DNA from 2 places in the Paenibacillus riograndensis SBR5 genome. Region 2 is predicted to be linked to the other one. Evidence: predicted binding sites of a transcription regulator. Region 2 holds the regulator's gene; the other holds the start of a gene.
The links. Region 2 encodes Rex, which represses fermentation and respiration genes when NADH is low (regulators of the CRP and FNR family bind a similar motif). Its sites were predicted from a motif close to TTGTGAAATATTTCACAA; they were not measured.
Positions count from the first base shown of each region.

Region 1: a site for Rex is predicted at 12,735-12,752, ahead of PRIO_RS31405 (formate/nitrite transporter family protein). Genes of this name have one in related genera too.

Region 1 covers NZ_LN831776.1:7,420,632-7,436,838, forward strand. Annotated here, with positions in the region: gene PRIO_RS31355 (glycoside hydrolase family 43 protein) at 1-631, shown strand, start outside; gene PRIO_RS31360 (MFS transporter) at 994-2,226, shown strand; gene PRIO_RS35820 (hypothetical protein) at 2,284-2,757, shown strand; gene PRIO_RS31365 (glutamine--tRNA ligase/YqeY domain fusion protein) at 2,792-4,498, opposite strand; gene PRIO_RS31370 (DUF2164 domain-containing protein) at 4,729-4,974, shown strand; gene PRIO_RS31375 (GNAT family N-acetyltransferase) at 5,003-5,551, shown strand; gene PRIO_RS31385 (MOSC domain-containing protein) at 6,864-7,508, opposite strand; gene PRIO_RS31390 (GNAT family N-acetyltransferase) at 7,489-8,019, opposite strand; gene PRIO_RS31395 (MFS transporter) at 8,096-9,307, opposite strand; gene PRIO_RS31400 (molybdopterin-containing oxidoreductase family protein) at 9,426-11,531, opposite strand; gene PRIO_RS31405 (formate/nitrite transporter family protein) at 11,808-12,635, opposite strand; gene PRIO_RS31410 (FAD-dependent oxidoreductase) at 12,901-14,265, opposite strand; gene PRIO_RS31415 (formate--tetrahydrofolate ligase) at 14,590-16,207, opposite strand, start outside.
Region 2 covers NZ_LN831776.1:5,147,882-5,164,088, reverse strand. Annotated here, with positions in the region: gene panB (3-methyl-2-oxobutanoate hydroxymethyltransferase) at 1-172, shown strand, start outside; gene panC (pantoate--beta-alanine ligase) at 222-1,064, shown strand; gene panD (aspartate 1-decarboxylase) at 1,057-1,440, shown strand; gene PRIO_RS21850 (tetratricopeptide repeat protein) at 1,573-2,190, shown strand; gene dinG (ATP-dependent DNA helicase DinG) at 2,304-5,165, shown strand; gene PRIO_RS21840 (redox-sensing transcriptional repressor Rex) at 5,483-6,136, shown strand; gene PRIO_RS21835 (amidohydrolase) at 6,123-7,424, shown strand; gene PRIO_RS21830 (cell wall elongation regulator TseB-like domain-containing protein) at 7,470-7,988, shown strand; gene PRIO_RS21825 (hypothetical protein) at 8,422-8,964, shown strand; gene PRIO_RS21820 (AAA family ATPase) at 8,957-10,459, shown strand; gene PRIO_RS21815 (3-hydroxyacyl-CoA dehydrogenase family protein) at 10,592-11,464, shown strand; gene PRIO_RS21810 (acetate/propionate family kinase) at 11,461-12,669, shown strand; gene asnS (asparagine--tRNA ligase) at 12,692-13,987, shown strand; gene PRIO_RS21800 (DnaD domain protein) at 14,008-14,763, shown strand; gene proC (pyrroline-5-carboxylate reductase) at 14,917-15,783, opposite strand; gene PRIO_RS21790 (glutamate-5-semialdehyde dehydrogenase) at 15,901-16,207, opposite strand, start outside.

The DNA.
Region 1 (16,207 bases), 2.3 Mb from region 2:
CGCAGCGGGAGAAGTATGCATTCCGCAGACTTCGGATGATTTCTGCGGGGCCGCGCTTGGCTTGCAGTGGCAATGGCAAGCCAATCCCGCTTCCAATTGGCACCGCCTGCTTCCCGGCGGCGGCTTGAGGCTGAATTCAGCCCCGCTTCCCGGGGACTGCCGGACGCTGTATGACACGCCGCAGCTGCTTATGCAGAAGCTGGCCGCGCCTGTTTTTACAGCAACCGTCAAAATCACTCCACGCTTCTCCTCCTGCGCCGAACGTGCGGGACTGGTCGTCTTGGGACATCGGGCGTTCTGCATCGCGCTGTCTCTTGACCCGGCCGGAGATCTCTGGCTGGCCCAATACGAGAGCGGCGCTGCGGATGATCCCAGCCGGAAGGACCTGGGTGTCAAAGCCGCCGGGATTCTCATCCAGGCAGAGTCCCTGTATCTCAGGGCCAGCTTTGAAGAAGCTAACGGCTGCCGGTTCAGCTTCAGCCGGGAGGGTTCGGATTATATCGAGTTTGGCAGCCCCTTCAGGTTAGAGGAAGGACAATGGGTTGGAGCCAAGGTTGGCTTATTTGCCCTGTCCCTGACGCCGGGTGAGGATCTGGGCTATGCAGACTTTGAGAGATTTACGATTTCATAATGGAAATTCAAATTGGAGGTTTTGGGCAAGATAACGGAATAATGAATTAAGCCGCAGCCCATCATAAGCAGCAGCGCAGCGATTCTCCAATGGAGGGGAATCCCTGCGCTGCTGTCTTTTCGCTTTTAGCGCTGATTGAGTAGCAAGGTAAGGGCAGCTTCTTCGGATATAACCCGCTTACCGGACAGACCCCATTCAGGCAGGAAAATGCCATGCCCGCAGCAGAAATCATTGAGCAGCTGGAAATGTAATCAAAAGTTGGTTTGTATCCCTTTTCAACAAGTGTTACAGTGGTAGAAGCAGCCGCTTTAATGCTGCCATGAATACATGCAAGGCATATAGCAGGAAAGGAGTGCCCAATTTTGCGGGAGAACCTTGATAAGCAGTTTTCCTTCACCTCATTGAAGTGGTTCAACTTCTTCTTGTATGGAACAGTCGTTCTCTTCTCCAGCTTCTTTCCCCTATATCTGCAGGAAGTGGGAATGAACAAGCTGGAGATCGGAAGCTTAATGTCGGTTGGGGCACTTGTGTCCATTATTGCCAATCCCTTCTGGGGCATCTGGACCGACCGGTATCAGAATATCCGGCGGATTGTCCTGCTGATGCTCACAGGCACGCTGGTATTGTCCCAGGTCGTATTCCAGGCAAATACATATGAAATGATCTATGTCTCCATATTGTTTTTTTATTTCTTTCAGGGTCCGCTGTTTGCCGAGAGCAATACCATGATCCTGAGCTACATTGACGGTACCAGGCACCGCTTCAGCTCTTTCCGGCTGTGGGGATCGCTGGGCTGGGCTTTTACCGCCATCCTGGCCGGACCTGTGATTGAGTGGGCCGGTGTATCGGTGCTTTCCTATCTTTTTGCCGCGCTGCTCTGCGCAGCCATGATCTCGCTGATTGCCCTGCCCAGGCTTGACCATTCCATCGGTATTGCGCCGCTGCCATTCAAGGGCTTCCGCCAGATCTTTTATCACCCGTTTTTTCTGAGCTTTATCTTTTTCGGGATTCTGGTTTCGATCCCTAATACAATGAACAATACCTTCGTCTCCCTGTACATTACAGAGCTCGGGGGCAGCAAGACCATGATCGGCCTGGCGGTGTTTCTCTCCTCGATTCTGGAGGTGGCTGTTCTTGTCCTGTGCGACCGTTACCTGAAACGCAGCATTCCGGTGCTGCTCGGCTGGCTCGCACTGGTCAGCGCACTATTCGTCTTGCGCTGGTGGCTGATGGCCGATGCGACAACTCCGCTGCAGGTGGCTTTTATTCAAATTCTGCATTGCGTTACGTTCGGCGGCTTCTTCTATGTCGGCACCCGGCTGACTATGCTGCTCGTTCCAAAGCCTTACCGTTCCTCGGGACAAGCGCTGTATACCCTGACCTGGAGCGGGATTTCGGGGATTATGGGCGGCGTTCTCGGCGGCTGGCTGTACCAGTATCTCGGCGCGCAGAACATGTACCAGTCCGGTGTCTTTCTATCGCTGATCGGAACTCTGGGGTTCGCCGCCATGCGGCTGCTGGCCAGCCGTGGCGGCTATCACCCTCAGGACGGGCATCCGGAAGAAGACTGGAACGAAATTGAGCTGAACCGTTGATGCTCGAAGCACCCTATAAAGAAAAGCCTATAGTAAAATGAAAGCAGCGATTCTCCCATGAGTGGAGAATCGCTGCTTTGGGTCCAATGCCGCGTGCACCGGCAGATACACCTGCAGCTGGTGCCGCTGGTAAAAAGAGTCTCGGCCCCGGCGGCCCCGGCGGCTTATTCAAAGGTATTTTTACCTTTGATTCTGCCACTTCCAGCCCTGGCGGCCCATTCAAAGGTATTTTTACCTTTGATTCTGCCACTTCCGGCCCAGGCGGCCCATTCAAAGGTATTTTTACCTTTGATTTTGCCACTTCCAGCCCTGGCGGCCCATTCAAAGGTATTTTTACCTTTGATTCTGCCGCTTCCAGCCCAGGCGGCTTATTCAAAGGTATTTTTACCTTTGATTCTGCCGCTTCCGGCCCCTGCGGCCCATTCAAAGGTATTTTTACCTTTGATTCTGCCACTTCCGGCCCAGGCGGCCCATTCAAAGGTATTTTTACCTTTGATTTGTCCCGCGCAAAGAGGCTGCCCCGTCATATGATGACTCGGACAGCCTCTTGCTGCATTCAGAAGCTTCAGCCTTGTTTGGCAGGCTGGAATGAGCTTTTTAGCGAAACGATGAGATTGAACACCGGATGTCCCGGTGTGGAGTATCTGCTGTCCACGTTGAAGTATCCATGGCGGAAGAACTGGAACTTGTCCTGCGGCACGCTGTCCTTCAGTCCCGGTTCCACAAAACCATGCAGAATATCGATTGATTTCGGATTCAACTGGTCCAGGAAGCTAGGCTCGGGCTTATCGGCGGCAGGCTCCATGCCTTCGACCTCAGCCTCCTGGTCAGCTTCCTCGGCTGAAATCAGCGGCTCATAGAGACGGAATTCCGCCGGTACGGCCTGGCCGGCATCCACCCAGTGCAGTGTCCCCTTAACCTTGCGGCCGGTGAAGCCGCTGCCGCTTTTGGTCTCCGGATCATAGGTGCAATGGAGCTCCACAACCTCGCCGTTCTCGTCCTTGATGAAATCCGTACACTTGATGAAATAGGCATTCTTCAGGCGCACCTCATTGCCGGGGAACAGACGGAAATATTTGTTCGGCGGGTTCTCCATGAAGTCGTCGCGCTCAATATAGATTTCCCGGGAAAACGGAATCTGGCGGGTGCCCATCGCTTCATTCTCCACATTATTCTCAATTTCGAACCATTCAGTCTGGCCTTCCGGATAGTTGGTGATGACCACCTTCAGCGGCCGCAGCACCGACATTGTCCGGGGAACCGTCAGCTTAAGGTCCTCACGGATAAAATGCTCCAGCATCTGCAGGTCTACCAGCCCCTGGCTTTTGGAAATGCCCGTCTCATGCACGAAGCTGCGAATCGCCTCCGGTGTATATCCACGGCGGCGAAGCCCGGAGATCGTCGGCATGCGCGGATCATCCCAGCCGTCGACATGGCCTTCATCCACGAGCAGCTTCAGCTTGCGTTTGCTGGTGACCGTCTGGGCGAGATTGAGGCGCCCGAATTCATATTGATGAGGCGAAGCCGGCATTTCACATTCGGCTACCACCCAGTCGTAGAACGGACGCTGATCCTCGAACTCCAGGGAACAGAGCGAATGCGTCACGTGTTCAATGGCATCCTCAAGCGGATGAGCAAAAGCATACATCGGATAGATGCACCAAGCATCGCCCGTATTATGATGATGGGAATGGGAAATCCGGTAAATGACCGGATCACGCAGGTTGATGTTCGGGGAGGACATGTCGATTTTGGCGCGCAGCACCTTTTCGCCATCCTTGAATTCTCCTGCCCGCATCCGGCGGAACAGATCCAGATTCTCTTCGATGGTGCGCTCCCGGTATGGGCTGTTCACCCCCGGCTCGGTCAGCGTACCGCGATGTTCACGGATTTGGTCAGCCGTCAGGTCATCGACGTACGCTTTTCCTTTTTGAATCAGCAGCTCTGCCCGTTCGTACATTTCCCCAAAATAATCCGAAGCAAACCGCAGCTCATCCCATTCATAGCCGAGCCACTTTACATCCTCCTGTATAGAGTTCACATATTCCGTATCCTCTTTGAGCGGATTGGTATCGTCGAATCTGAGGTGTGTCTTGCCGCCGAATTCATCTGCCAGGGTGAAATTAATCCAGATCGCTTTGGCATGACCGATATGTAAATAACCGTTAGGCTCCGGTGGAAAGCGGGTAACCACTTCCTTTACTTTTCCCGAGCTCAGATCTTCGGTAATGACATTCTTGATGAAATTGGAGGGTGTTCCACGGTTCTCCACAGTTATCAACCTTTCATTCTGTAATATTACTACTTCCTTGTATGAACATGTTTCCTACTAATATACCCGTTAAGCGGGGAATGTTCAATAAAAGTCAAGAGAAACGGCGCGAAAATCCAGCTTCACAGGCTGGTTCGTTCATGGTGTTTTGACTTATTTCCCGGCTATGGAGTAGCATGGGGATTATAGTGTATGTATCTGTATAAATGCTATACGAGGGGGACTTATTCATGAAGCCAATCAAGCTGCCCAAAGAGCAGCGGGAGATTATCACCGAGAATATCCGGGCCTACTTCGAAGCCGAACGGGGAGAGAGCATCGGCCATCTGGCTGCGGACAACCTGCTGGAATTTTTCCTGCAGGAGCTCGGACCGGCGATTTATAACGGAGCGCTGGGCGACTGCCGCACGCTGGTAGGCCAACGGATGCAATCACTGGAGGACGACATTTACGCATTGGAATGGAAGAAACGTTAATCTTTGAACCGCAGAGGGGGGCAGCCTCATGTTTAATTATGTCATTGACGAAGAGCTTAAGCTGAAGCTGTTAATGCCTGAGCACGCACGCCCTATGTTCGCGCTGGTAGAGCGCTCGCGCGCCCGGCTCAGACAGTGGCTGCCTTGGGTGGACGGTGTTACGGAGCAGGCTCATTTGGAGACTTTTATCAAAAATTCGGTCAGACAAGGCAGCGAAAATGGCGGCTTCTCTGCCGGAATATGGGTCCGGGAAGAACTGGCCGGCATCATCGGATACCACGAGATTGACTGGCACAACCGCTCAGTAGGCATAGGTTACTGGCTCGGTGAAGGCTATGAGGGTAAAGGCTACATGACCAGCGCCTGCCGGGTCTTCGTGGACTACGCACTGCTTGAAATGGATCTCAACCGTGTTGAGATCCGCTGCGCTACCGGCAACCGGACGAGCCGGGCGATACCTGAGCGCCTGGGCTTCGTGTTCGAAGGCGTGATCCGCCAGGCAGAAAAGCTTCCGTCCGGCTACGTGAATCACGCTGTCTACGGGCTGCTGCGCAGTGAGTGGAAGCTCCTGGGCTAATTGGTTATATAGCTTGAGGGCAGAATAGGCTGCTGCCTGAAGGCTGATACAGAGAAAGTACAGGCTGCGGGCTTGCCGCGGCAGCATCACGGATTTCATTATAGATGTGCAAGCCCGTTAAGGCGGAAGGCAGCACATTTCCGTATGTGCAAGCTCATTGAGATGGAAGGCAGCACACTTTCCGTATGTACAAGCTCATCAGATGCAAGGCAGCACACTTTCCGTATGTACAAGCTCATCGAGATGCAAGGCAGCACGCTTTCCGTATGTACAAGCTCATCAGATGCAAGGCAGCACGCTTTCCGTATGTACAAGCTCATCAGATGCAAGGCAGCACGCTTTCCGTATGTACAAGCTCATCAGATGCAAGGCAGCACACTTTCCGTATGTACAAGCTCATCAGATGCAAGGCAGCACGCTTTCCGTATGTACAAGCTCATCAGATGCAAGGCAGCACGCTTATCCAAACCATTTGCAGCGGTCAAAACCCCGGAGGAATGATTCCTCCGGGGCTTTGACCGCTGCAAATTATAATATAGATGGAATCCTTCTGTACGTCGTGCAGCTCCAGCAGCAGTTGACAGCAGCAGTTGGAACTATTTAACAGCAGGTACCCCACGGAGACTTGAAATTACCTTGAACGGGGCCGTGCGCCGAGATAAACCCAGACACTAAGTGGAAAAAGTACCACTAATCCAAAATTCTAGGCTCCTCCGCCAACATTAAGTGGAAAAAGTATGACTAATCTGAACCCATCGGCCTTCCAGCACTGGATTTGCCGAAATTAAGTGGAGAAATTCCCACTAAATCTCTGTTGTGGCACGAATATCGGCAAATTAGTGGTAGAAAATCCACTTACCATCTTAAGGGACCTGGCGCAAGCAACTTCAGCGGCGGCAGACAGTATCTCACAGCAGCACTCACACTTCACAAAGCATACATACAGCATTTAGACAGCGCTCACACAGCATTCCACACAACACTCAACAGCACTCACGCAGCACTCACACTTCAAACAGCACTCATACAGCATTCCAACTACCCATACACTCAAACAGCGCTCTCCCTGCATACAGCATTCAATTTACCATGATTCCACGAACCGCCAACACTGCCCCGGTTCATTTTCGGCATCAAAAGCCGCTTATAAAAAGGATGTTATACCTACCTGTAAGTTTCGGGAGGTCCTTGCTAGCCCAGGGGTCCTTGCTAACTCAGGAAGTACTCGCTAGCCAAGGAGGTCCCGACTCTTCCGGGGGGCCCTTTCTGATGGCCCCCATTCTCTCAGGAGGTCCGAGCCCTCCCGAACCCCTTATCTCCCCGCCGTATCCAGCCAGCCCTGAAACTTCTCCCGGGTGTCGGCAGACAAGGTCTCAAGCGCGGCCAGCTCCGCCAAGCCCGTCTGGTCCTTGCGTCCGTGCTCCATCAGATAGAGCACCTGCTTGATGGGGAAGCTTCCCTTGCCGCTTTCCTGCTTGATGATTGGGTCGCCAGCGGCAATCTGACCCTCGCGCAGTACACGGAAATAGAAACCGCTGTACCCGGTTTTCAGCACCTGGGCCGGCATATCGGCGGGGCCGTGTTTTTGCGCCAGCTTAAAACATGGAAAACGCGGCTGGCTGACCTGCAGCAGTGTTGTGCCTACCTCGTACACATCTCCGATGCACACTTCCGTCTCCAGCAGGCCGTTGGCCGTGATATTCTCGCCGAAGGCCGAATACTCCAGTTTTTTGCCCAGCCATTGCTCCCAAAAAGGATAATGCTCAATGGGATATACACACACTGCCTTGTCAGCGCCGCCGTGGTTCACAAGGTCCGCTTGACCGTCCCCGTCGAACCCTTCCAGATGAAGCTGCACCTTACCGGGTGCCGGCATTTTGTAGATGCCTGTCTCCAGCGGCTTGCCCCGGTAATCGACGGTTTTGGGTTTGCCTACATTAAGCGAGATGACTTCCATCCTCTTTCCCTCCTGTCAGCATGCAGCTCATAAATACCTCATCTACGTAGCGCCCGCCAAGAAAAAACTCCTCACGCAGACGGCCCTCTTCCACAAAGCCGCATTTGCGGTAGAATGCAAGCGCAGGTTCGTTGCAGGACAGCACACGCAGCCGCAGTTTGCGGATACGGTTCTCCGCCGCATGGCTTTTGATCGCTTCGATCAGCTGTCCGCCGATGCCCATTCGCTGAAACTTCGGGTGAACCGCGATGTTGACCTCACATACATGACGGTTGCTCTCCATCCCGCTGGGACAGCCAAAGCCGACATACCCGCACAGTTCACCATCCTTCAGAGCGACCAGCTGAGAACCGGGAGGGGCATGCATTAGATAATCTTCCCGTGAGCGCCACATTAACGGACCGGGTGATGTATCCTCAGTCCAGATCATATTATCAAGTACGATCAGCTCCCGGACATCCCTGATTTCCGAGGGCCGGATCGTTAAGGCATCCCAGTTCAGTTGTGGCATTGCTTCTACACTCCTTGCCATACTCAAATCACGCGGAAGACCGCAGCTGCCTTAACAGCATGCTCCCGCTGCAATTTTATGCCGCATTTCGTCCCAGTGTACGGGCGGTGCGGTTCATGTATGCATGTAATCCAAAGAATCCCACCGACAGCACAGCCATCCCGCAAGCCAGCCACCCCGTCGGCGCAAGACCTCCATTGTCGAACTGGACGCCCATCAGATAAGGCCCGACCACTCTGCCGACTGCGCCGATGCCGCCGCTCAGCCCCAGATAGAACGGCGCATTGCGGTCTGCATGGTCCGAAATAAATGACGGCATTGCCGGGGAGATCAGCATCTCCCCCAGCGTCGCCAGCAGCATCGCCAGAAACAGGCCGGCATAGCTCGGCATGAGCAGAATCACCGCATAACCGCTCAAATAAAACACGGCACTGGCCGTCATTTGCGCCGTTGAGGTCGCTGCAAACCAGCGTTTGATCAGACTGACCAGCGGCTGCGCGGCAAAGATCAGAATCCCGTTCAGCGTCCACAGAAACCCGTAAGTCTGCTTAGGCCAGCCTTCGGAGATAATAAACGGCGACACGCCGGTGTTCCAGATTGAATTGCCGATCAGCAGAAACATGGAACCGACAGACATGAATAGATAGATCCTTATCTGACCCATAAGCCTCCAGCCGGATTGTGCGGGCTGCGGCTGCTTTTTCCGGGTCTGTTCGTGAGGTGAGGCTGTCCCTACTTTGCGCAGATAAAAAAAGAAAAAGACGGCAAACACAGCCGAAGTCACACCGTTCAGCACAAAGCTCAGCATATAATTGCCCAAAAACCCGCTCAGCGATGTTCCCAGTGCTACCCCTATATTATTGCAAACATAAATGATGTTAAACAGCTCCGCACGCTGCTCGGCAAACCGGAATCCGACAAATGCCTGGATCGCCGGCAGCGACAGCGAATTGAACAATCCGAACAATCCCATCAAAACGATAAATAAATGCCAGTTGCTGCTTGCCGCCGGAATGGAGAACAAGGACAAGGCCGTTAGGGCCAAGGCCCCTACAATCAGCCGGTTGACACCGACCTTGTGATACAGCGAACCGCCCAGCAGCTGGCCGGCAATCCCCCCGAGAGCCTGAATTAACAGGACGAGGCCGGCATCCTTCATACTCCGTCCCAGCTCATCGAATACGTACATGGTCACGAGCGGCCACATCAGCGCACTGCCGGTTGCGTTAATCAAGCTGGCAATCAGAAATACTTTGATTTCTTTAGGATAGGCTTGCAAAAACTTCATATCTTGTCTTTCATCCCCTGTAAACTATGAGTCATTAATTCATCCAGTATCAGCCTAAAACAGGGTCAAGGGCAAGCATATGAATTGACGCTTTATCGCGTCACTCAAATAAAACACATCATTTAAACCCAACAGATTCTCCGTTGGACTGTGTTTCTTCCCTACGCTTCACTTCTACAGTAGTTGAGAAAAAAGTCGCCCCGTTCCCCATATCGGCGAGCCGGTCCGGCGTCAACACATTGACTCTCTGTTTGTGTCCTTTGCCTTCCCACCACAGACCTTGGCTGATGACAGTGCCGGGCAGCATCTTGTCCGTTACCATCGCCCACAGCTCGATACTGCCTCTGCCGTTATATACGGTGAGCCCGTCGCCTTCCCCGATTCCCCTCACCGCAGCATCTTCGGGGTGAATCTGCAGTGTCGGCCGCTTCTCCATCCGCTGGTGCTTCTCCACATTGGAGAAGGTGGAGTTCAGGAAATTATGGTTCGGCGGTGAAACGAACATGAGCGGGTACGCCGTTCCAGGCTGCGGCCGCTGCTGACCGTCATAGCCTTCCTTAAGCGGCGTGTATGTCGGCAGTGGCGGCAGTCCTGCCAGCTCCATAGCTTTTGAATACAGCTCGATTTTGCCGGAGGGAGTCGGCAGGTTGTCCAGATAATCCGCTTGCGGCGACATATCCAGCTTCACGAACCGCTCGGCTGTCAGCCGCTCCAGCGTTACCCCGTTCAGATAAGGGTTGCGCGGATAATCCAGCGCCTGACGGATCATATCATATGGGGACTCGCTGAACGCCTCCGCATCCAAGCCCATCGCCTTGCCAAGCAGCGAGAAGACCTCCACATTGCTCTTGCATTCCCCGGGCGCATCCAGCACAGGCTCCTGAAGCTGGATATAGTGATGCCAATAGGAAGTATACAGATCCACATTCTCAAACGTGGATGTTGCCGGCAGCACGATGTCGGCATAGAGAGCCGTGTCGGTCATGAACAGATCATGCACAACCGTGAACAAATCCTCGCGGGCAAATCCCTTGCGTACCCGCTCCGCATCGGGGGCTACCACCACAGGATTGCTGCAGTAGACGAACATCCCCATCACCGGCTGCTCCTTCAGCTCCAGCGCTTCACCGATCCGGTTCATATTAATTGTACGTGTCCGGCGGTTCGGGCGCAGATCAGGGCGGGTCAGTGCCCGGTCATTCGTGGAGCTATAGCCGCCGTTCCCCTTGATCGCTCCGCCGCCGGTCTTCAGCCAGGCACCGGTAAGTGCCGGAAGACAGGCGATCGTGCGCACATTCATGCCGCCGTTATCGTGATGCTGGAGGCCGTTGCCGATGTGGATATGCGAGACCTTGGCTTCCCCATACAGCTTGGCCAGCTTCTCGATATCCGCTGCCGCAATGCCTGTGATCTCCGCGACCCGCTCGGGCGGGTAGGCGAGCACATGGCTGCGTAATTCCTCATGGCCGATTGTATAACGCTCAAGAAAAGCGTCATCCGTCATTCCGTCACGGAACAGGATATGCATCAGCCCGAGCGCGAGCGCTGTATCCGTGCCGGGATACAGCGGCAGGAACCAGTCCGCCCACTGGGCCGTGCGGTTGCGGTGCACATCGATTACAACTACCTTCGCCCCCCGTTTGCGGGCCTGCTCGGCATAGACGACCTGATGCATGCTCGTGCTGACAATATTGCCGCCCCAGACGATGATCAGGTCGGCGTTCACCGTATCCTCAGGGCTGGTCCCGCCGTTGAAGCCCATTGTATATTTCCAGCCTGCGCTGCCGGCAGCGTTGCAGATGCTCTGCTCCAAACGGCTTGCACCAAGCGCATTAAAAAACCGCCGGTCCATCCCGTCAACGCTGAGCACCCCCATATTTCCGTAGAAACTGTAGGGAAGGATGCTCTCCGGCCCGTAATCCGCCGACAGCTCCTTAAAACGCCCGGTAATTTCGCCTATGGCCTCTTCCCAGCTGATCGGCGTGAAAGAACCGCTTCCCTTCGGCCCTGTACGGCGAAGGGGCTGCAGCAGCCGCTCGGGATGATGCACCCGTTCGGCCATATGCCGCACCTTGTTGCAGATCGCCCCTTTAGTCACCGGATGCTCGGGGTTGCCCTCCACTTTAATGATTTTGCCATTCTGCTTATGCACTAGAAGTCCGCATGTGTCGGGGCAATCCAGCGGGCATACCGCCGGGAAAACCCCATCTCCGCTGTAACTCATGGGCTGCAGTCCTCCTTTGCGGCTTGAATATGTATATTCTATAACCGCATTTGCTCCACGTAAAGAAAATAGGCGGGAACAAACTGATTCGTTCCAAGTATGCCTGGGTAATAGAGCATATGAAACACTCCCTATGAATTCGCCGTGAGCCCGATTTCGTTCCCCCGAGTCGGATATGCACGGCGAATTTTGTTGTAGCCGGAATAACAAAAAAAACACCCCCCGGAGATTTCCGGAGAGTGCTGATGGTCCGCCAGACCTGGGCAGGCCAGGAGGTTATGCGTGTTTTTTTACACCGGCAGCAGAAATGCCTTCCACCGGTTGAACAGCCGCCGGCGCTTTGCGCAGGTAAGCCATCCAGTAAGCGAATGCCACGAAGATTGCACCGCCTGTGAGGTTCCCGAGCCAGACCGGGACAAAATTGCTGAAGTACTGGGACCAGGTGAAATGTCCTTCAAATATGGCAGCAGGGATAAGGAACATGTTGGCTACAACGTGCTGGAAGCCGATGGCTACAAAGGCCATGGTCGGAAACCAGATTCCGAGGATTTTACCGCTGAAGTTATCCGCTCCGTAAGAGAGCCATACGGCCAGAGCAACGAGCCAGTTACAACCGATACCGGAAACAAACGCCTGCAAAAAGGTGGCATCGATCTTGTGTCCGGCCATATCCACCAGTTTATCCAGATACACGCCGTCTGCGGTGAGGCCGACAACGTGGCCGAAGAAATATGCGACGAACAAGGCGCCTGCGAAGTTACTGATGGTAATCAGCACCAGGTTCTTAATCGTTTCCCAGAATGAAATCTTCTTGGACATAAATGCCAGCGGCACCGCCATCATATTGCCTGTCAGCAGTTCCCCTCCGGCCAGCAGCACCATGATCAGACCTACCGGGAATACGGAAGCCCCGATAAAATTCGCAATGGAGCCCCATTCCTTCGGTGCGCCTGCAATTACGCGAATGTCCAGCAAAAATCCGAGCGCGATAAACGCTCCCCCCAAGAAGCCAAGAATAAGTACAGTGCTGAGCGGATTATGTGCTTTCTTAATTCCGTTCTCCACCGTGACTTCGGCAATCCCCTGCGGTTTGTTATAAGCCATGATTCCTATCCCCTTTTAATACTTAAAATTTGTTCCTTTATGTCATTGTAGCGTGTCGACTAAGACAATTACGTGATAAAAATCACTTATGTAAAAACTAAGTGAAACTTTTCACTGACATGTCAAATTTACCACAAAAGTATCCAATGCGGAATGTTTTTATTCAAGTGGAAGCGGCCAGTCCGCCAAAAAGATACATTTGTGCCGGGGCGCATCAAAAAACCGGAGCCTTCATTCGGCTCCGGTTATGGGGCAGGCTGCAGGGTTAGACCGTTACAGTTTCTTTATGGGGAACTGTTGCGGGTAAGGCCTGAAGGCCTGCGCTATTCAGGAAATTCCATGGTTTGTTGTAATTCGGCTGGAAGAAGAAATCGATAAATGCCAGCTGGTCTACTGTCATTTTATTTTGTATGCATACCGACACGGTATTGATCGACTGCGTCAGATCCATCTTGGACATAATCTGAGCGCCGAGTATGCGGCGGGTCAGGCGGTCATATACCACCTTTAACTGCACCTGCTCAAAGGTTGGCATAAATTCAGGACGGTAGTTGTCGGTCAGCAGGACACTTTCAATATCCATGCCTTCCGCTTTGGCCGCATCTTCCGTCAGCCCGGTTCCGGCGATATTGTCTTCATAAATTTTGATCCCCGAAGTGCCCTGTGTGCCCATGTAGGCAATGGTTGGTGACACCAGATTCCGGGCTACCAGCGTTCCCATGCGCACTGCGTTGGTTGCCAGGGGGATGTAAGCATTTTTGCCGGTCGGATTATAGTGAATTGCGCAGCTGTCGCCCGCAGCATAGATATCCGGAAGGCTGGTCTGCATGTAGTCGTTGACGATAATTGCACCGTTAGGAAGCATATCCACTTTGCCCTTCAGCAGCTCGGTATTCGGACGGAATCCGATGCAGAGGATCACCAGGTCTGTCTCATGCTCGCCTTTGCTGGTAATGACCTTGGTTACTTTACCGTTCTCTCCTGCAAAAGAGCTGACCTTCTCGCCAAGCGCCAGAGTGATTCCGTGATCCTCCAGTGATTTTTGAATAGGTGCAGTGAATTCTTCATCCAGGTATTTGCTCAGGATACGATCCTCGCCATCGATCAGCGTAACCTGCTTGCCGTTCATTTGAAAAGCTTCTACCAGCTCGACTCCGATATATCCGGCGCCGACAACAGTGATTCTGTCCACCTGCTGTGCTCTTTCGATGATGGTGTTGGAATGGCTGTAGTTCTTCGACAGGAGGATACCGTCAAGCTCCATGCCCTCCAGCTTCGGAACAATTGGCCATGAGCCGGTGGTCATAATCAGCTTGTCATAGGAGTCATCGAATTCCTGGCCTGTTGCCAGATTGCGGGCACGCAGGGTTTTGCGGTCCGTATCGATCCGGGTAACTTCATGGCGCATGTTCGTCTTGACACCAAGCTCAGCCAGCTTTTCCGGCGAAGAATAGAACAGCCCCTGCGGGTCCTTGATTACTCCCCCTACATAAAGCGCGATCCCGCACGACAGGAAAGAAATATTATCATTGCGTTCATATACTGTAATCTCGGCTTCAGGATAAAGCTGGGCGGTGTTAACAATTGCGGCGGTTCCGGCATGGGTACATCCAATGACTGCTACTTTCATGGTTTCTTCCTCCTCCAAATGTGGGCATTCATTTATTTTCTCTATAGTTGTGATTTATTTCACTTTATGAGTTGATTATATTGTGATTTTTCTCACATTACAAGCCTTTTTGTGATTTTTCTCACAACGTTCACAACTTTTGCGGATTTTAGTCCTTCAGGTCCACCCTGCAGCTGCATTAGTTTTCCCCGGAACGGGTACATTATGTCTGCTGTACAGCAGGAAGGAGCAGGGAACCTTCAACGCAGACGCAGCAAAGCCCCCTTACCTCTGCATCAGTCGCAGAAATACGGGGGCTTAAGCCTGTGAATTTATATAACCTAGTTACTCTAAACCGTTAATGACACCGTCCAGGTCTACCTGAATGCCTTCTGCCGCCGGTTGGGCCGGGAGTCCAGGCATCGTAACGATATTGCCGGTGATGACTACAGCGAAGCCTGCGCCCAGCGACAACGTAATATCGCGGACACCCATAGTGAAGCCCTCGGGGGCTCCCAGCAGTCTTGGCTGGTCCGAGAAGGAGTACGGAGTCTTAGCCATGCAGACCTGAAGCTGGTGGAGGCCAAGCTTCTCAATCATGCCCAGGCTGCGCTTTGCTGCCGGCGAGAAGGCCACCTCAGCGCCACGGTAAATTTCGGTGACGATTTTTTTGATTTTGGCCGGGATGTCCAGATTGTCCTCATACAAGGGAGCAAATGCCGCGGGTTGGCCTTCTCCCTGCTCCAAGAGCTTCTTCAGCTCCATGGCAAGCTCCAGCCCTCCGGCGCCGCCTTCCGCCCATACCCTGGAAACGGCTGCGGGTACGCCGAGACGGCGGCAGGCCTCCAGGACATCGTTAATCTCCGAGGGGGCATCTCCTTCGAAGTGATTAAGCGCCACCAGCACCGGAACGCCGAATTTGCCCAAATTCTCAATATGGCGCTCCATGTTGGAAATGCCGGAGAGCAGGGCGGCCTGGTTCGTCTGATGCAACTCATCTTTGCGCACACCGCCGTTGTATTTCAGCGATTTCACGGTCACCACCAGCACGGCAGCGGCGGGAGTAAGCCCGGCTTGACGGCATTTGATATCCATGAACTTCTCTGCGCCGAGATCCGCCCCGAAGCCTGCTTCCGTCACCACCACATCACCCAGCTTCAGCGCATAACGGGTACCGATTACACTGCTGCAGCCATGGGCGATATTAGCAAAAGGCCCGCCATGCACAATTACCGGTGTCCCCTCCAGTGTCTGCACCAGATTGGGCTTCACAGCTTCCTTCAGCAGCGCAGTCATGGCTTCCACTGCCCCGATATCCTTTGCCGTGACCGGCTGGCCCGACTGGTCATATCCGACCAGCATGCGGCTGAGGCGTTTTTTGAGATCGGCAAGACCGTCGCACAGGCACAGCACCGCCATAATCTCGGAGGCAGTTGTAATCTGGAAACCGCTCTCCCGCACCGTACCGTTGCCATCGCCGAGACCCGTCACAATGCTGCGCAGGCTGCGGTCATTCATATCCATTACACGTTTCCAAACAATGCGCTGAGGGTCCAATCCGAGAAGGTTGCCCTGAAAAAGATGATTGTCGATCATGGCCGACAGCAGATTATGCGCCGAAGTTACCGCATGTATATCGCCTGTAAAATGCAGGTTGATCTCATCCGCCGGAACAATCTGCGCCTTGCCACCGCCAGTGGCTCCGCCTTTCATTCCTAAGGTCGGACCAAGCGAAGGCTCGCGCAGCGCCGCTACGGTCTTAACCCCCGCTGCATTCAGCGCCTGGGACAGTCCGATGGTCGTCAGCGTTTTGCCTTCGCCGGCCGGAGTCGGATTCATCGCGGTGACCAGCACCAGCTTTCCGTCCTGATTGTGCTTAAGCTCATCCCAAAGGGATGGCGACAGCTTGCTTTTATATTTGCCGTACAGCTCCAGATGCTCCTCATGAATTCCTGCTGCCGAT
Region 2 (16,207 bases):
GAAACGGTTTGTCAAAACCTACGCTGATGTGGGCACTCTAATCCGTGAGGGAATCAGCAGCTATGTCCAGGAAGTGAAGGACCGTTCCTTCCCGGCGGAGAGTCATGTTTTTAATGCAGATGAGCATGTGCTGGATTCGTTATACGGCGCGGCCGGAAAAGGAGAGGAATAAGATGAGGGTAGTCAGAACGGTTCTGGAATTGCGCGAAGCGCTGGATTATATGCGGATGGGGGGACACACCCCGATTGGTTTTGTGCCGACCATGGGTTATCTTCATGAAGGGCATGCCAGCCTGATCCGCAAAGCGGGAGAAATAGCCAACACAGTGGTGATGAGCATTTTTGTCAATCCGCTGCAATTCGGGCCGAACGAGGATTTCTCTTCCTATCCGCGCGACGAGCGCCGGGATCTGGAGCTGGCAGAGCGGGAAGGGGCAGATATCGTTTTTATTCCCGGCGTTGAAGAGATGTACCCTGAGCCCATTCGCACCAAAGTTAGCGTAAGCTCGCTGACCACACAGCTGTGCGGAGCTTCCCGCCCCGGCCATTTTGACGGCGTGACTACGGTTGTCAGCAAGCTGTTCAATATGGTTCAGCCGGATTATGCTTTCTTCGGACTGAAGGATGCGCAGCAGGTAGCCGTTTTGCGGCGGATGGTGTCCGATCTTAACATGAATGTGGAAATTATCGCTTGTCCGATTATCCGGGAAGAGGATGGACTGGCATTAAGCTCGCGGAATGTGTATCTGAGCGGTGAAGAGCGTACCCAAGCGCTGGTGCTGTCCCGTTCACTCCGCGAAACCCGCAAGGCGATTGAAGAAGGGACTGTCAGAACGGTGGAAGAAGCGCGCAAGCTGCTGGAAACCGTTATTTCGTCCTCACCGCTCGCGGTCATCGATTACGTGGAAATTCTCTCTTTTCCGGGCCTGGAAACGCTGGCTGGCGGGTCTCTGTTAAGTGATGCAGAGGGAGAAGTGATTATGGCGCTGGCTGTGAAGTTTGGCCGGACCCGGCTGATCGACAATAATGTTTTTATCCCCAAGGAGGTACATGCCCTTGTTTAGACATATGATGAAATCCAAAATCCACCGCGCCACCGTAACGGAAGCCAACCTGAATTACGTGGGCAGCATTACCATTGACGAGAACCTGATGGAAGCCGCTGACCTGCTGGAAAATGAAAAAGTGCAGATTGTCGACAATAACAACGGTTCCCGCCTGGAAACCTATGTCATTCCCGGACCGCGCGGCAGCGGCGTTATCTGTCTGAACGGCGCTGCAGCCCGGCTGGTTCAGCCCGGGGATACAGTAATTATCATCTCCTATGCCATATTGTCCTCCGAGGAGCTGGCTGCTCATAAGCCGACGGTTGTATTCGTGGACGCTGACAACAAACCGGTCAAGCTGGCGGATCATGAGCTGCATGCCACGATTGCCTGAAGCTTAAGCCATGCAATGAATGGCAGGGATGAAGAGACCCGTACTTGTGAAAAATGAAGGCAGGCAAGCTTAAGCTGATTTCATTTTCAGTAAGGGTGGGGGTGTCCCGTGTTTCAACATTTATTTGCTGAGATGAACAAGATGCTTCAGGAAATCGCCGAAGACTTTCCAACTGCGGAGGGCGCCCGCCGGAATGATCTTTTATGCAAGTACAACATGCTGCACAGGCTAAGCGATGAAGTGATGGACGAGTGGCTGGTCTTTGCCGAGAAGCTGAGTGAGTTCCGCCAAAATGCGGATTTTTCGCCACCTTCCGAGGAAGAAATGCCACAGATTGAGGCACCCGAGCTGGCCATGGATTCCTTTGTCCGCGGCCAGGGCTACTACAAGCTGCTGATGTACCGCAAATGCATCGAGCAATTCAAGCAAGTCATCACCCGTTATCCCGACAGTCTGGCAGCACATCTGTATTTAGCCATGGCCTATCTGCAGGAAGGGGAGCTGGACGTCTCCTGGGGGCATCTGCATCACATGCTGGCCCTGATCCGCGAGAGGAAGCTGAAGGCCATGATCTACAATGCGCTGGGCTGTATCCGGGCCTCCCAGGAGCGCTACCCTGAAGCCCAGGAGCTATTTAGCCTCTCTTTGCAGCATGATCCCCTGCTTCCCGAACCGAGTGTGAATTTGGAGGTCTGCCGCAGGAGAGGCGGGAAGCTTCAATTTGGACATCAGCTGGTTTCGCTTTTATAATTCTTCATCCATTAAAGCGATGCATCCCGCTTGCCAAGGGGTGTGCATCGCCTTTTTTCGTAACTTCTGTTATGCTGATAAGGAGTCTCAAGTGAAAGGATTTAGAACTTATAATGAAATTTGCCGTGCTTGATTTTGAAACCACAGGAACCCAATCCGTGGGTGAGATCATCCAGGTTGGCCTTGCCATTATAGAAGAAGACCGGTCCATCTCCAGGGTGTATGGTTCCTACGTCAAGCCCGGAACGCCGATTCCCCCCTTTATTACGGGATTGACCGGAATCACGGACAGTGATGTGCAGGACGCCCCTGAACTGGATGAGATGATGATGGAGCTGGTTCCGCTGCTCGACGATGTTGTGCTGGTCGGCCACAATGTGGCTTTTGACTTTCATTTTCTGCAGAATGCGCTTGACCGGTGCGGTTATTTGCCGTTCCAGGGCCGGATTCTGGATACGATTGATTTTCTCAAGATATGCTTTCCGTCACTGACCACCTATCAGCTCGGCGCTGTAAGCGCCCATTTCGGCCTCACGCATGAGCGTCCGCACCAGGCGGACAGTGATGCCCTTGCAACTGCACTGGTGCTGCTGAAATGCCTGGAGGAGCTGTACAGCCTGCCCCTGCTGACCATCCAGCGCCTGAATGAATTGTTTGCGGACGAGGACAGCGATCTCGCCTGGTATTTTGACGGGCTGCTGCATGAGCGGGAAATGGAGACCTTCCAGCCTGAGGGTGAGCTGAACTTTTACCGCCAGCTGGCGCTGGCTGTAGGAGACTGGACGGAGCTGATGCCTCCCAGAGAGGAAGGAACCGGCAATCCTGCGCAGAATATTACCTTTGAGGAATATATGGAAGAGGTGACCCTGCGGCTTAAGGAGACCTTGCCCCAATACGAAAGCCGTGAAGCCCAGGAAATTATGATCCATGAGGTGATAACGGCACTGGAAAGTGACAAGCATCTCTTAATCGAGGCGGGAACGGGCACGGGCAAATCGCTGGGCTATCTGCTTCCGGCCATCTACCACAGTGTGCGCTCGGGACAGAAGGTCATGGTGAGTACGCATACCATCAACCTTCAGGACCAGCTGCGTGAGCGCGACATCCCGCTTTTGACGAATGTTGTGCCATTCCCGTTTAAGGCTGCGGTCTTCAAGGGCAGAGGACACTATTTGTGTCTGCGCAAGTTTGAACATAAAATAAATAAAAAGGACTTCGCGAGTCCCCGGGAAGAAGCGCTTACTGCAGCGCAAATGATTGTGTGGCTGACACAGACCCAGTCAGGAGATGACGAGGAGCTGAATCTGAACGGCCGCGGCGGTGATTTCTGGGAGACCGTGGCCAGCGACACGGATTCTTGTCTCGGACGTTCCTGCCCCTGGTTCCGCAAATGCTATTACCACCGGGCCAAGCACGAAGCCGGAATAGCTGATGTTGTAGTAACCAATCACTCCAAGCTGTTCGCAGACGTCAAGGCCGGTCATCAGCTGCTTCCGGCGTATGAGCACCTTGTTATTGATGAAGCCCATCATCTGGAGGATATTGCCGGCAAGCATCTGGGCATGCAGATGAAATACTTCACGGTAGCCCATACGCTTACACGCCTCTATAAGGACAGCAAAAGCGGACAGCTGCCCGTTCTGCGCCAGACCCTGCAGTCTTCAGGCAACGAACAGGCGGCTGAATGGAGCGGGGTGATCGACAGAATCTACCCGGATCTGCTTACGGTTAGGGAATCTTGGGATGCGCTTAGCGACAAGCTGTTTGCCTTGCTGCCTGAGCGCAGCGATGCCGCAGCAGGAGAAGCGGGACAGCTGGTTACGCGTCTTCTGCCGGGTGCTCAGCCCAAGGGCTGGGAAGAAATCACCGCACTGGAGAACACCCTGAACCTGAGCCTGAGCGAAATTATCCGCAGGGGCGACAAGATGCTCAGCGAAATGCGCGAATCGGAGAGCCAGTCGTCCTCGGACAGTCTGGTGACGGATATCGGCGGGCTTTTCAAGGATTTGGCTTCGATCCGCGAGCAGGTACGGTTTTTTATGAACCTGAACGACGAGAATATTGTCTACTGGATGGAGGGCAGCGGGAATTACCGCGGGAAATCGCTGCAGCTGTATGCTGTTCCGGTGGATGTCAGTGCCCAGCTCAAGGATCTGTTTTTCGATAAAAAGAAAAGCATTGTCCTGACCTCGGCCACATTGTCCGTGGATAAATCCTTTCAGTTCATGATAGACAATCTCGGCCTGGGCGAGTCCGCAGAACAGGGGCGTCTGATGACAGCGCTGCTGCCGTCGCCGTTTAAGTATCGCGAACAGGCGCTTCTCGTTATTCCGCGCGATTTTCCCAGTGTCAAAGGCAGTGTGGGCGATGCCCGGTTTGTCGATAAGCTGGTGCATTCGCTGGCGGAGGCTGCAGTGGCGACCCAGGGCCGGATGCTGGTGCTGTTCACATCTTATAAAATGCTGCGCCAGGTCTATGATCCTCTGAAGGAGGCGCTTGCCTCCCAGGACATCGCTGTTCTGGGTCAGGGTGTAGAGGGCGGAAGCCGCAGCAAGCTGATCCGGCGTTTTCAGGACAGTGCCGCCTCCGTGCTGCTCGGGACAAGCAGTTTCTGGGAAGGGGTAGATATTCCCGGTGAGGCGCTGACCTGTCTGGCTATTGTCAGGCTGCCGTTTCAACCGCCTAACCATCCGCTTGCTGAGGCGAAGGCTGAGCTGCTGCAGGCGCAGAAAAAGAACCCGTTTATGAAGCTGTCGGTTCCCCAGGCGGTCATCCGGTTCAAGCAGGGCTTCGGCAGACTGGTTCGCACTGCACAGGACCGGGGAATTGTTATTGTATATGATACCAGGGTTATCGAATCTTATTATGGAAAGTACTTCCTGTACTCACTCCCTGGACCCAAAATGGAGCATATGCTCACCGATCAGATGGTCCCGCGTATCGCCGAATGGCTTGAAGACGGCAGTGTGTCCTGATTCCACTATACGTTCAAATTTAATTATTTAGAAATTATGATTTTTTCTGTTGCGGAGAAGGTGTGCGCCGCAGGGGCTAGTCCAGAAATAACGGCAGAAATGCCGTTGTTGGAGCGTTGAAGGTCGGCTAGTCCAGAAATAACGGCAGAAATGCCGTTGTAAGAGCACCGCAGGCTGGCTAGTTTGTTCATGGATGTTGTACAGAGAATCATTCCTTAGGCGCCTTCTGTTTTGAAGGGGCGCCGGGAATGATTACTAATTAGCTGCAGCTCTTTAAATTTAAGGTTACGCTAACAATACTTTTAGGAGGAGAAAATATGAAATCGGATAAAATATCAGAGGCCGTGGTGCGCAGGCTGCCTGTGTACCTGCGTTTCCTGAACGATCTCCAGAAGCGTGAAATCTCCACCGTGTCTTCGCAGGAGCTGGGACAGAAGCTGGATCTGAATCCGGCGCAAATCCGCAAGGATTTGGCCTATTTCGGCGATTTCGGCAGAAAAGGCATCGGTTACGATGTATCGTATCTGATTGAGAAAATCCGCCATATCCTGAAGCTTGACCAGCAGATCAATGTGGCACTCGTGGGTGCAGGTAATCTTGGACACGCTTTATCCAATTACAATGCCTATTTGAAGGACACGATGAAAATCACCGCGGTCTTTGATTCCTATCCCCCCAAGATCGGGCAGAAAATCAACTCGCTGACGGTTCAGCCTATGGAAGAGCTGGGGAGCACAATCCGCGAGCAGGGCATCCGCATCGGCATTATCACTGTACCGGACAGCGAAGCGCAGAACGTTGCAGATATCCTGGTGGATTCAGGCATCGAGGCAATCCTCAATTTTGCACCGGTGATTTTGAAAACGCCTGCCAACATCCGGATTCATGCCGCTGATTTTACTACTGATTTGCAGAGCTTGGCTTATTATTTGCATGATGGAAAGGACGAGGCGGAAGATGAGCAGCAATAAAACTGTAATTGTAAATGGGCGTTTCCTGGTGCCGGGAACGGCGCAGCCTGTCCTTAGCGGTTATATGACTATAGAAAAGGATCTCATCACATACATAGGAGAAGTCAAGCCTGTCATAGAAGAAGGTACTCAGACCATTGACGGCAGCCGTCTGCTGTTCATGCCGGGTCTGGTCAATACCCATGGCCATACGGCGATGTCCCTGCTGCGCGGCTACGGGGATGATATGGTGCTGCAGAATTGGCTGCAGGAAAAAATGTGGCCTATGGAAGAAAAATTCACCGGAGACGATGTCTATTGGGGCACCGCCTTGTCTGTGCTGGAAATGCTGAAAGGCGGCACAACCACCTTCCTGGATATGTATGACCACATGGACCGTGTGGCCGAGGTTACCGAGCAATCAGGCATCCGTGCCGTGCTGATGCGCGGGGTGATCGGGCTCTGTCCGGAGGACGTGCAGAACCATAAGCTGGCGGAAGCGGTTGCTTTTGCGCGGAACTGGCACGGAAAAGCGGACGGAAGAATCACAACGATGATTTCACCGCATGCCCCGTACACCTGTCCGCCGGAGTTTTTTGTGAAGTTTGTGCAAGCCGCCCATGATCTGGACCTGCCTATGCATACCCACATGTCGGAAACCCGGCGGGAAGTCGAGCAGAATGCGGCCGATTACGGTTTGCGTCCGGTGGCGCATCTGGAGAAGCTGGGAATGTTCACCCGCCCGTCCCTGGTCGCTCATGGTGTTCATTTGAACGATGAAGAGATTGAGATTCTGGCCCGTTACCATGTAGGGGTATCCCATAACCCGGGCAGTAATCTGAAGCTGGCGAGCGGAGTAGCCCGGGTTCCTGAGCTGCTGCGTGCAGGAGTCACGGTATCGCTTGGCACCGATGGCGCGGCGAGCAATAATAATCTCGACATGTTTGAGGAGATGCGCCTTGCCGCCTTGATCCACAAAGGCGTGAGCGGTGACCCGACGGCGGTTCCGGCACAGGAAGCGCTGCTGATGGCGACTGAATACGGCGCACAGTCGATTTTTCTGGAAGGAGTCGGACGGCTTGCTCCGGGAATGAAGGCGGATTTCATTGCCCTGGATATCGACCAGCCGCATTTCCTGCCGCATACGGATCTCTTGTCCCATGCCGTTTACTCGGCAAGCGCCAAGGATGTTGCGCATGTCTGGGTGGACGGCAAGCAGGTTGTGAAGCATGGGCAGTGCCTGACGCTGGATGAGGAACAAATCCGCCGCAAGGCGCAGGAGACCTTTGAGGGCCTGCTGAAGCGGTAAATGAACATGATCGGTGAGGCATTTTGAAAGAAAGGGAGCTGTACTTTGAAGAAAAGAAGAAAATGGCTTCTGCTGGGGATACTCCTGGTTCTTCTCCTTCTGTTCGGACTAAGCCAGTTCTATGCTTATGTGATGAAAGACCAGTGGAGCGAACGCAGCGCAGCCACAGAGATTGCTGAAGCCAGAGCAGGACTGACAGAGGTGACCCGGGCCCAGAAGTCCGTCTGGGATGAAAATTCGATTTACTGGGTAATGACAGGCCGTAACGCAGCCGGGACGGAGCTGATGGTCTGGGTCCGCTTTACACGGGACGGCAAGCCTGCAGGGGGAGACAATGGTGTATACGCTGAAGAAGTGGCCAAAGGCATGTCGGAGCAGAAGATCCGTTCCATCATTGCCTCAGACTTACCAGGGAGCACCATTAAGCGCCTGCTGCCGGGTGTGTACAACGGAGAATATGTGTGGCAGCTGTTTTATAAGCTGGAGGGACGCTATTATTACAAGTTTTACCGTTTTGCGGACGGAAATGCGATTGGGGACGGCTACAGCCTGCCGAAAAAATAATAAGCGCACGACCCATATTGAGCGGGTGGACAAGTATTTGTCTGCCTGCTTTTTTAACATTTAGGAAATTAGCGTATTCAGTAGAGAGTCGAATATATCTGCGGGTATATATCTTTGAGGCAGAACCAGCAGCATCTGGTGATAAAGATGGGAATATCTTAAGCATCGCCAAAACGGCCGCAGCGCTAATCGTTGCGGTCGTTGCTGTCGATATAAGGGGAAACGGGCTGTCATTTTGCCCAAAAATTAGTACTGAAAATTTTAAATATATTCACACTTTTCTTCGAATTCGTATATACACCTGTGATATACTACTATTTGTACTACGGCATGCTTAAGAGCATGCTAGTCTCGGAAGAGCATTAGGCACGCTATTTAATAAAATTTATTATATTTTTTCACATTTTTCTTATCATTGAGAGGAGGACGTTTCTTGAAACTACGTCTTATGCCAGTACTGCTAACGTCTCTGCTGTCGGCTGCGCTTTTGTTTGGCGGCTGGTATTCCTACCGGGAGTTCGTGGTGCAGGAGCCGCTGCAAAAAATTGTCTCTGCTTATGAGGGAGTGAATGACTCCCATATCTCTATTAAACGCAATGAGGTCACTTTGAAACTTGATTTGCAGCCGGGCACTAAATTGCGCGAGCTGGTGCAGTATGTAAATACTGAAGGCAGATCGGCGATTGACGGCCGTACATTGAAACTGGATGTGGAGCAGCATTCCAGCGAACTGCTGGATGAATATTGGGACCAGGCGATGTTCTCGGTTGCTGAAGCCATGGAGAGCCGTAAATATACATTAATTCCTGCGAAGCTGGATGAACTGAAAGCCCAGAATTCCAAATACAGCAGTGTAACTGCAGCAACTGAAATTGATGACAATAACGTATATGTGAGCCTGAGCGACGGTAAGAAAAGCAAATTTATGATTTTGCCACGTGCTGCGGCAACGATGGGAGTGTGGAATAATGCCTAAGTTCTGGAAAGAGGTATTAATCGGATTTGTTCCTGTGCTGGTGATATTTATGGCTTTTGTCGGGATTAATATTTTCCCCGTGATCATCGCCGCAGGCATGGTTGGCGCACTTCTGCTCATTGCCCATCTGCGCGGGGGGCTGACCGTCAATGCCGGAGGAGACAAAAAACGTAAAAAGAACGGCCCGTCGAAGCTGACCTTTGAAGAAATCGGAGGACAGGACAATGCCAAGCAGGAGCTGCGCGAAGCGCTGGATTTCCTGATCCGCCACGAAGAAATCAGCAAGTTCGGCATCCGCCCGCTGAAGGGGATTCTGCTTACAGGCCCTCCGGGAACCGGGAAGACCCTGATGGCCAAAGCGGCAGCCCATTATACCAACTCCGTATTCGTAGCCGCATCAGGCAGCGAGTTCGTTGAGATGTATGTGGGTGTCGGCGCCGGACGTGTCCGCGATCTGTTCAAAGATGCGCGTGCGCGTGCCCTCAAGGAAAATAAACAAAGCGCGATTATTTTTATCGATGAAATTGACGTCATCGGCGGCAAACGCGAAGGCGGACAGCAGCGTGAATATGACCAGACGCTCAATCAGCTGCTGACGGAGATGGACGGGATTTACAACAATGATACGCCGCGCATCCTGCTGGTTGCGGCAACGAACCGCAAGGAGATGCTGGATTCGGCGCTGCTGCGCCCCGGCCGCTTTGACCGTCATATCCAGGTAGACATGCCGGACAAGAAGGGCCGCCGGTCCATCCTCGATCTGCATGCCCAGAACAAGCCGCTGCATGAAGAGGTCGACCTGGATAAGATCGCGGAAGAGGCTTATGGCTTCTCTGGCGCCCAGCTTGAGAGCGTGATGAACGAAGCGGCGATCTACATGATGCGCGAGAACCTGACCCAAGTGGAGCAGCGCCATCTCTCGCTCGCAATCGACAAGGTCATGATGGGCGAGAAGACGGACCGGGAAACCAACCACGAAGAGAAGAAGCGGGTAGCTATCCATGAGCTGGGACATGCCATTATGGCCGAGCTGCTGCGTCCGGGAAGCGTTAGCCAAGTTACGCTTACACCCCGTGGACAAGCGCTAGGCTACGTGCGGCATAATCCGCAGACCGAACAGTATCTGTACACTAAGGATTACCTGGAAAATCAGATTATGATTGCCCTGGGCGGCGCTGTGGCGGAAGAAATGTATTACGGCGGCCGAAGCACAGGATCACGAGGGGACTTTGACCAGGCGCTCAATATTGTGGAGACGATGATGAAGTCAGGGCTAACCTCTCTGGGCATCGCGAATCTGCAAATGGTTACCACAGAAGAATTAATGAAGGAAAACAGTAAAATTCTGGACGAGTTAATGGTACGTACGCATGAGCTGCTCGGCAAGCAGCGGAATGTATTTGATTACTCTCTTGACATTTTAATGAAAGAAGAAGTTCTCTCCGGAGAGCAATTTCGTTGTCAATTTCGTGACAGTGTCCTTTTACCGGCATAATTCTTTATGCCGGTTATTTTTTTTTACTTTTCAGACATGCTAAGATATTATTATATGTCGGGCTACTTATTTTTTACGACAGACAAGGTACAATACAAAAGTATAGATACCTGAAAGGATGGAGACTTTTAGATGAATTTTAAGAAAATTGGTGTCATCGGTGGTGGCACAATGGGTCAAGGGATTGCTGAAATGCTGGCAGCCAAGGGCCTGGATGTAATGCTGGTGGAGAAAACCGCTGAAAGACTGGACTATTCTTATGCAATGATCGAGACAAGTCTCGACAAGCAGCTGGAGAAGTGGGCAATTACCCAAGCCGAAAAGAAGCTTATTCTCAGCCGCATTCAAAAAGTGACACATTTCGCAGAACTCAGCTCTTGTGATATGGTGATTGAGACCATCACCGAAGACCTGGAAGCGAAGCAAAAGGTATTCAATCAGCTCGATCAGGTGTGTCCGAGCCACATTATTCTGGCCAGCAACACGTCTACACTCAGCTTGACTGAGCTTGCCAGTTCTACAATGTACCCGGAACGCGTCATCGGCATGCATTTCATACATCCGGTAGCGAAGGTGGATCTCGTTGAGATTGTGCGCGGACTGAAAACTTCCGACAGCACTTTTGAAGATACCAAAGCCTTTGTTGATGAAATTGTTGAGAAAAAAGGCGTAATGATTTACGAATCCCCTGGGTTTGTATCTTCACGCCTCATTTGCCTGTTCATTAACGAAGCTATGCATGTCCTGCAAGAGGGTGTGGCTTCTCCTGAAGATATCGACGATGCTATGCGCATCGGCTACCAGTTCCAGCATGGGCCGCTTGAAATGGCTGACCGTTTTGGTCTGGATTCCGTTCTTGCCGCCCTGGAAAATATGTTCCGTGAGTACGGTGAGCTGAAATACCGTCCTTCCACGATTCTTAAGAAAATGGTGCGCGCGGGACAACTGGGCATGAAATCAGGCGAAGGCTTCTTCAAGTATGACAAGGATGGTGACCGTATATGAATATTCTAGTTATTAACTCAGGCAGTTCTTCTTTGAAATACCAGCTTTACAATATGACTGATGAATCCGTGCTTGCCAAAGGTCTGGTAGAGCGCATCGGGATGGATTCCTCCATTCTGAACCATAAGCCGACCGGCAAACAGGAAGTTACCGAAGTCAGCGAAATTCTTGAACACAATACAGCGATCCGCAAAGTGCTTGCCTGTCTGACCGACAAGGAACACGGCGTAATCTCTTCGATCGACGAGATCAATGCTGTGGGTCACCGCGTAGTTCACGGGGGCGAATTCTTCAAGGCTTCCGCACTGGTTGATGCCGATGCCAAGACCAAAATCCGCCAGCTGTTTGACCTTGCACCGCTGCACAATCCGGCTGCAGTAATGGGGATTTCAGCAACTGAAGTGAACATGCCCGGCGTGCCGCAGGTTGTTGTTTTTGATACTGCATTCCATCAGACGATGCCTGAGAAGGCTTATATGTATGCCATTCCTAGAGTGCTGTACAACAAATACAAGGTCCGCCGCTATGGCGCACACGGCACATCCCATGATTTCGTCAGCAAAGCTGCTGCCGATTATCTGGAGCGTCCGTTGGAAGACCTCAAGATCATTACTTGCCACATCGGTAACGGTGCGAGCGTGACTGCCGTTGACGGCGGCCAGTCTATCGATACTTCAATGGGGATGACACCGCTTGAAGGTCTGATGATGGGTACCCGCAGCGGTGACCTGGACCCGGCTATCGTTCCTTATGTAATGAACAAGGAAGAGCTGTCCGTGGGTGAAGTCAATTCGATGCTGAACAAGCACAGCGGCCTTTTGGCTATTTCTGGCGTCAGCAGCGACATGCGTGATATTATTGATGGTGCGGAAAAAGGCGAGCCTAACTCTACGCTTGCTTTTGATATGTATGAGTACCGTCTGCGGAAGTATATCGGTTCTTACGCTGCAGCGATGAACGGGGTAGATGTAATCGTATTTACTGCCGGTGTTGGCGAGAATGCCGCCGTGCTGCGTGCCAAAGTGCTGAATAACCTTACGTTCCTTGGAATTGAACTGGATGCTGAAGCCAATAAGGTCCGCTCCGGTGATCCGCGCCGTATCTCTACGGTAGAGTCCAAGGTGCAGGTGCTCGTGGTTCCGACAAACGAAGAGCTTGTCATTGCACGCGATACGTATCGCATTGTGCAAGGAATTAACGGCTAAATCAGAGGAGAGATCAGTAGGCATGGCTAACAAGAGTGTAATCAAGAACGTGAATGAGCATGTTGGAGAGGCTGTTGTGATTGGATGTTGGGTCAATAACAAGCGTTCCAGCGGTAAAATTCAGTTCCTGCAGCTCCGGGATGGTACAGGCTATATCCAGGGCGTCGTGGTGAAATCGGAAGTACCGGAGCAAGTATGGGATGATGCCAAAAGCCTTACCCAGGAAAGCTCGCTGTACGTGACCGGAATCATCCGCGAGGAGCCGCGCAGTCAATCCGGTTATGAAATGACTGTAACGGGTATCGAAGTATTGCATCTTACAGAGAATTATCCGATCACCCCGAAGGAGCATGGCGTGGATTTCCTGATGGATCACCGTCATCTCTGGCTTCGTTCCGCGAAGCAGCGGGCAGTGCTCGTGATTCGTGCGGAGATCATCCGCGCGGTCCAGCAATTTTTCAACGAGAACGGGTTTACAAAAGTAGATCCGCCAATCCTGACGCCAACTTCGGCAGAAGGAACTACCAATCTGTTTCACACCAAGTATTTTGAAGAAGATGCCTATCTGACGCAAAGCGGACAGCTGTACATGGAAGCTGCGGCTATGGCGCTCGGCCGTGTCTATTCCTTCGGTCCGACCTTCCGTGCCGAGAAGTCCAAAACCCGCCGTCATTTGATCGAGTTCTGGATGATTGAGCCGGAAATGGCCTTCACCGACCATGAAGAAAGCTTGCGTGTGCAGGAGGAATTCATCAGCTTTGTAGTGCAGTCCGTGCTGAAGAACTGCCGTGCAGAGCTGGAAGCGGTTGGCCGCGATATCTCGAAGCTGGAGAATATCAAAGCGCCGTTCCCGCGGATCACCTATGATGATGCGATCAAGTTCCTGAATGAAAAAGGATATGAGATTGCCTGGGGTGAAGACTTCGGGGCACCGCATGAAACGGCGATTGCAGAAGCCAATGACAAACCGGTTTTCATTACGCATTATCCGGCCTCGTTCAAGGCATTCTATATGAAGCCGCATCCTGAACGCCCTGAGGTTGTGCTCTGCGCGGATATGATTGCTCCTGAAGGCTATGGGGAGATCATTGGCGGATCCCAGCGTATCGACGATCCGGCATTGCTCGAAGAGCGCTTCAAGGAACATAATCTTTCAATGGATGCCTACAAATGGTACATGGATCTGCGCACATATGGTTCTGTGCCGCACTCCGGTTTCGGTCTTGGACTTGAACGGACGGTGGCCTGGATTTGCGGTTTGGACCATGTGCGGGAAACGATTCCGTTCCCTCGTACGTTGTACCGTCTGTACCCATAGGCTGGCAAAGGGGGCTGCGCATGGACGGCAAAGCATGGAATGCCTGGGGCGAAGGCGTGTCTTTTGGCCTCCAGAACGGGATGGCCGTCATTCCTTACGCGCTCTTGAAGTATTACCGGAAGCTGAACTTGACCGGCAGTGAAGCGATGCTGCTGATTCATCTGCTCTCTTTCCGCCAAGTGGAGGGAATGGAGTTTCCTTCCCTGGAGGAACTGCAGACGGTGACGGGGCGGAGTATTGCAGCAATAGCAGGAGAACTGCAGAAGCTTATGAAGGAAGGCTTCATCAGCATTGATGAAGACATCGATGAGCTGAGAGATATCCACTATGAACGCTATAATTTCTCCGGATTGTACGGCAAGCTTGGCGCATTTTTGGCAGGAGCTGCTCAGGACCCGGCCCAGGGCAGCAGCAAGCCTGCTGGCACTGTGCCAAGCCTGCATGCCGGAGCTCCTGCTCCGGATGGCGGATACGGCAGAGCGTTCACTTCTGCAGCGGGCAAGGACGCTGAAGAGAACCGCAGTCTGTTCACCATTTTTGAGAAGGAATTCGGACGTCCGCTGTCCCCGATGGAATGTGAAACCATCTCCGGCTGGGTAGACCAGGACAATTACCCGGAAGAATTGATTCTGCTGGCTCTAAAAGAGTCCGTATTCGCCGGAAAGATTCATTTCCGCTATATTGACCGCATCCTCCTGGAGTGGGCCCGCAACCGGGTAAAAAATGCCCAGGATGTCAAAACCTATACCCAGAAGTTCCGCGGTGGCGGAAGATAAAAGGATTCCCGGAAAGACATTATAGCGCACAGCGAATTAGTCTAATATTTAATAAAAAACACCCGTACTTTACCTGGCTGTCTCAGCCTGGAAGTACGGGTGTTTTCGATTTGAGATTTATAGATTCGCTTATGGTTTTACATGATCCATCGTTTATGAGAGCTCTTTTTCAAGGGCCAGACCCATTTCACGGGAGCGTTCGGCACAGCGGTTCACAGCGGAAATTACCGTCTCGAAGAAATCACCCTTCTCAAGCACTTCAAGAGCTGCTTGGGTGGAGCCGTTCGGCGAGGTCACTTTTTTGCGCAGGGCGGCTGGTTCTTCACCGGTCTGCTGCACCATTCGGGCCGCGCCAAGGACAGTCTGAACCGTAAGCTCTCTGCTCTGTTCAGCCGGCAGGCCTCCACGGATTCCAGCGGCGATCATCGCTTCCATCATGTAATAAATGTACGCTGGACCACTGCCCGAAATCCCCGTCAGGGTCTCCATACGCTCTTCATCAATGACCGAGGTTAATCCGACAGCCTCGAAGATATTGAGCGCCGTCCGGCGGCTCTGCTCGTCCACCTCTTTGGAGTATGCGATGCCGGTTGCCCCCAGCCCAATGGAACTGGATGTATTAGGCATGGTGCGGACTACCGGCTGGGACTTGCCGAGCAAGCCCTGCATCGTACGGATGGTCATCCCGGCGATCATGGAAATCACCAGCTGATCCGGGGAGAGCAGGGGGCCCAGGCTGCGGAGAGCCTCGGCAGCATCCTTGGGTTTCATGGCAAGCACGATGACCGGGGCTGTGCGGAGATATTCATTTTTTTGTTCAGGGTCGTTGCTGCCAAGGACCCCGTACCGGCTGCGCAGCTCGCTCAGGCGTTCACTGCTGCTGCGGTTCAGCATCACGATATTGCCGGACTCCACGACATTGCGGGCAATCATCCCGCGCACAATCGCTTCCGCCATCGAACCCGCCCCGTAAAAAACAATCTGGTGATTAAGTAATGGAATTGCAGGCTGCTGACACATGGCTATTTGTCCCCCTAAAAGTTTGTGAGCGATATAATTTGAACTTGAATCATTACCCAAAATGAAGCCTATTCAGATTTCAAGTTCAATCTATATAGGCTTCACAGTAATTATTGCTTATCCCCGGATTTGTCCAGAGCCGTGAATTTTGTATTTGGATGATGTCAGCGCCGGCAGTCCCATAGGGCCGCGGGCATGCAGCTTCTGGGTGCTGATGCCGATCTCTGCCCCGAATCCGAACTCAAAACCGTCGGTGAAACGCGTTGAGGCGTTATGGTAGACAGCGGCGGCATCCACTTCCTGCAGGAAACGCTCGGCGTTTCCGACATCCCTGGTTACAATACATTCGGAATGCTTGGTGCTGAATTCGGCAATGTGCTGCAACGCCTCGTCCAGGCCACCGACAATTTTGATGTTAAGAATA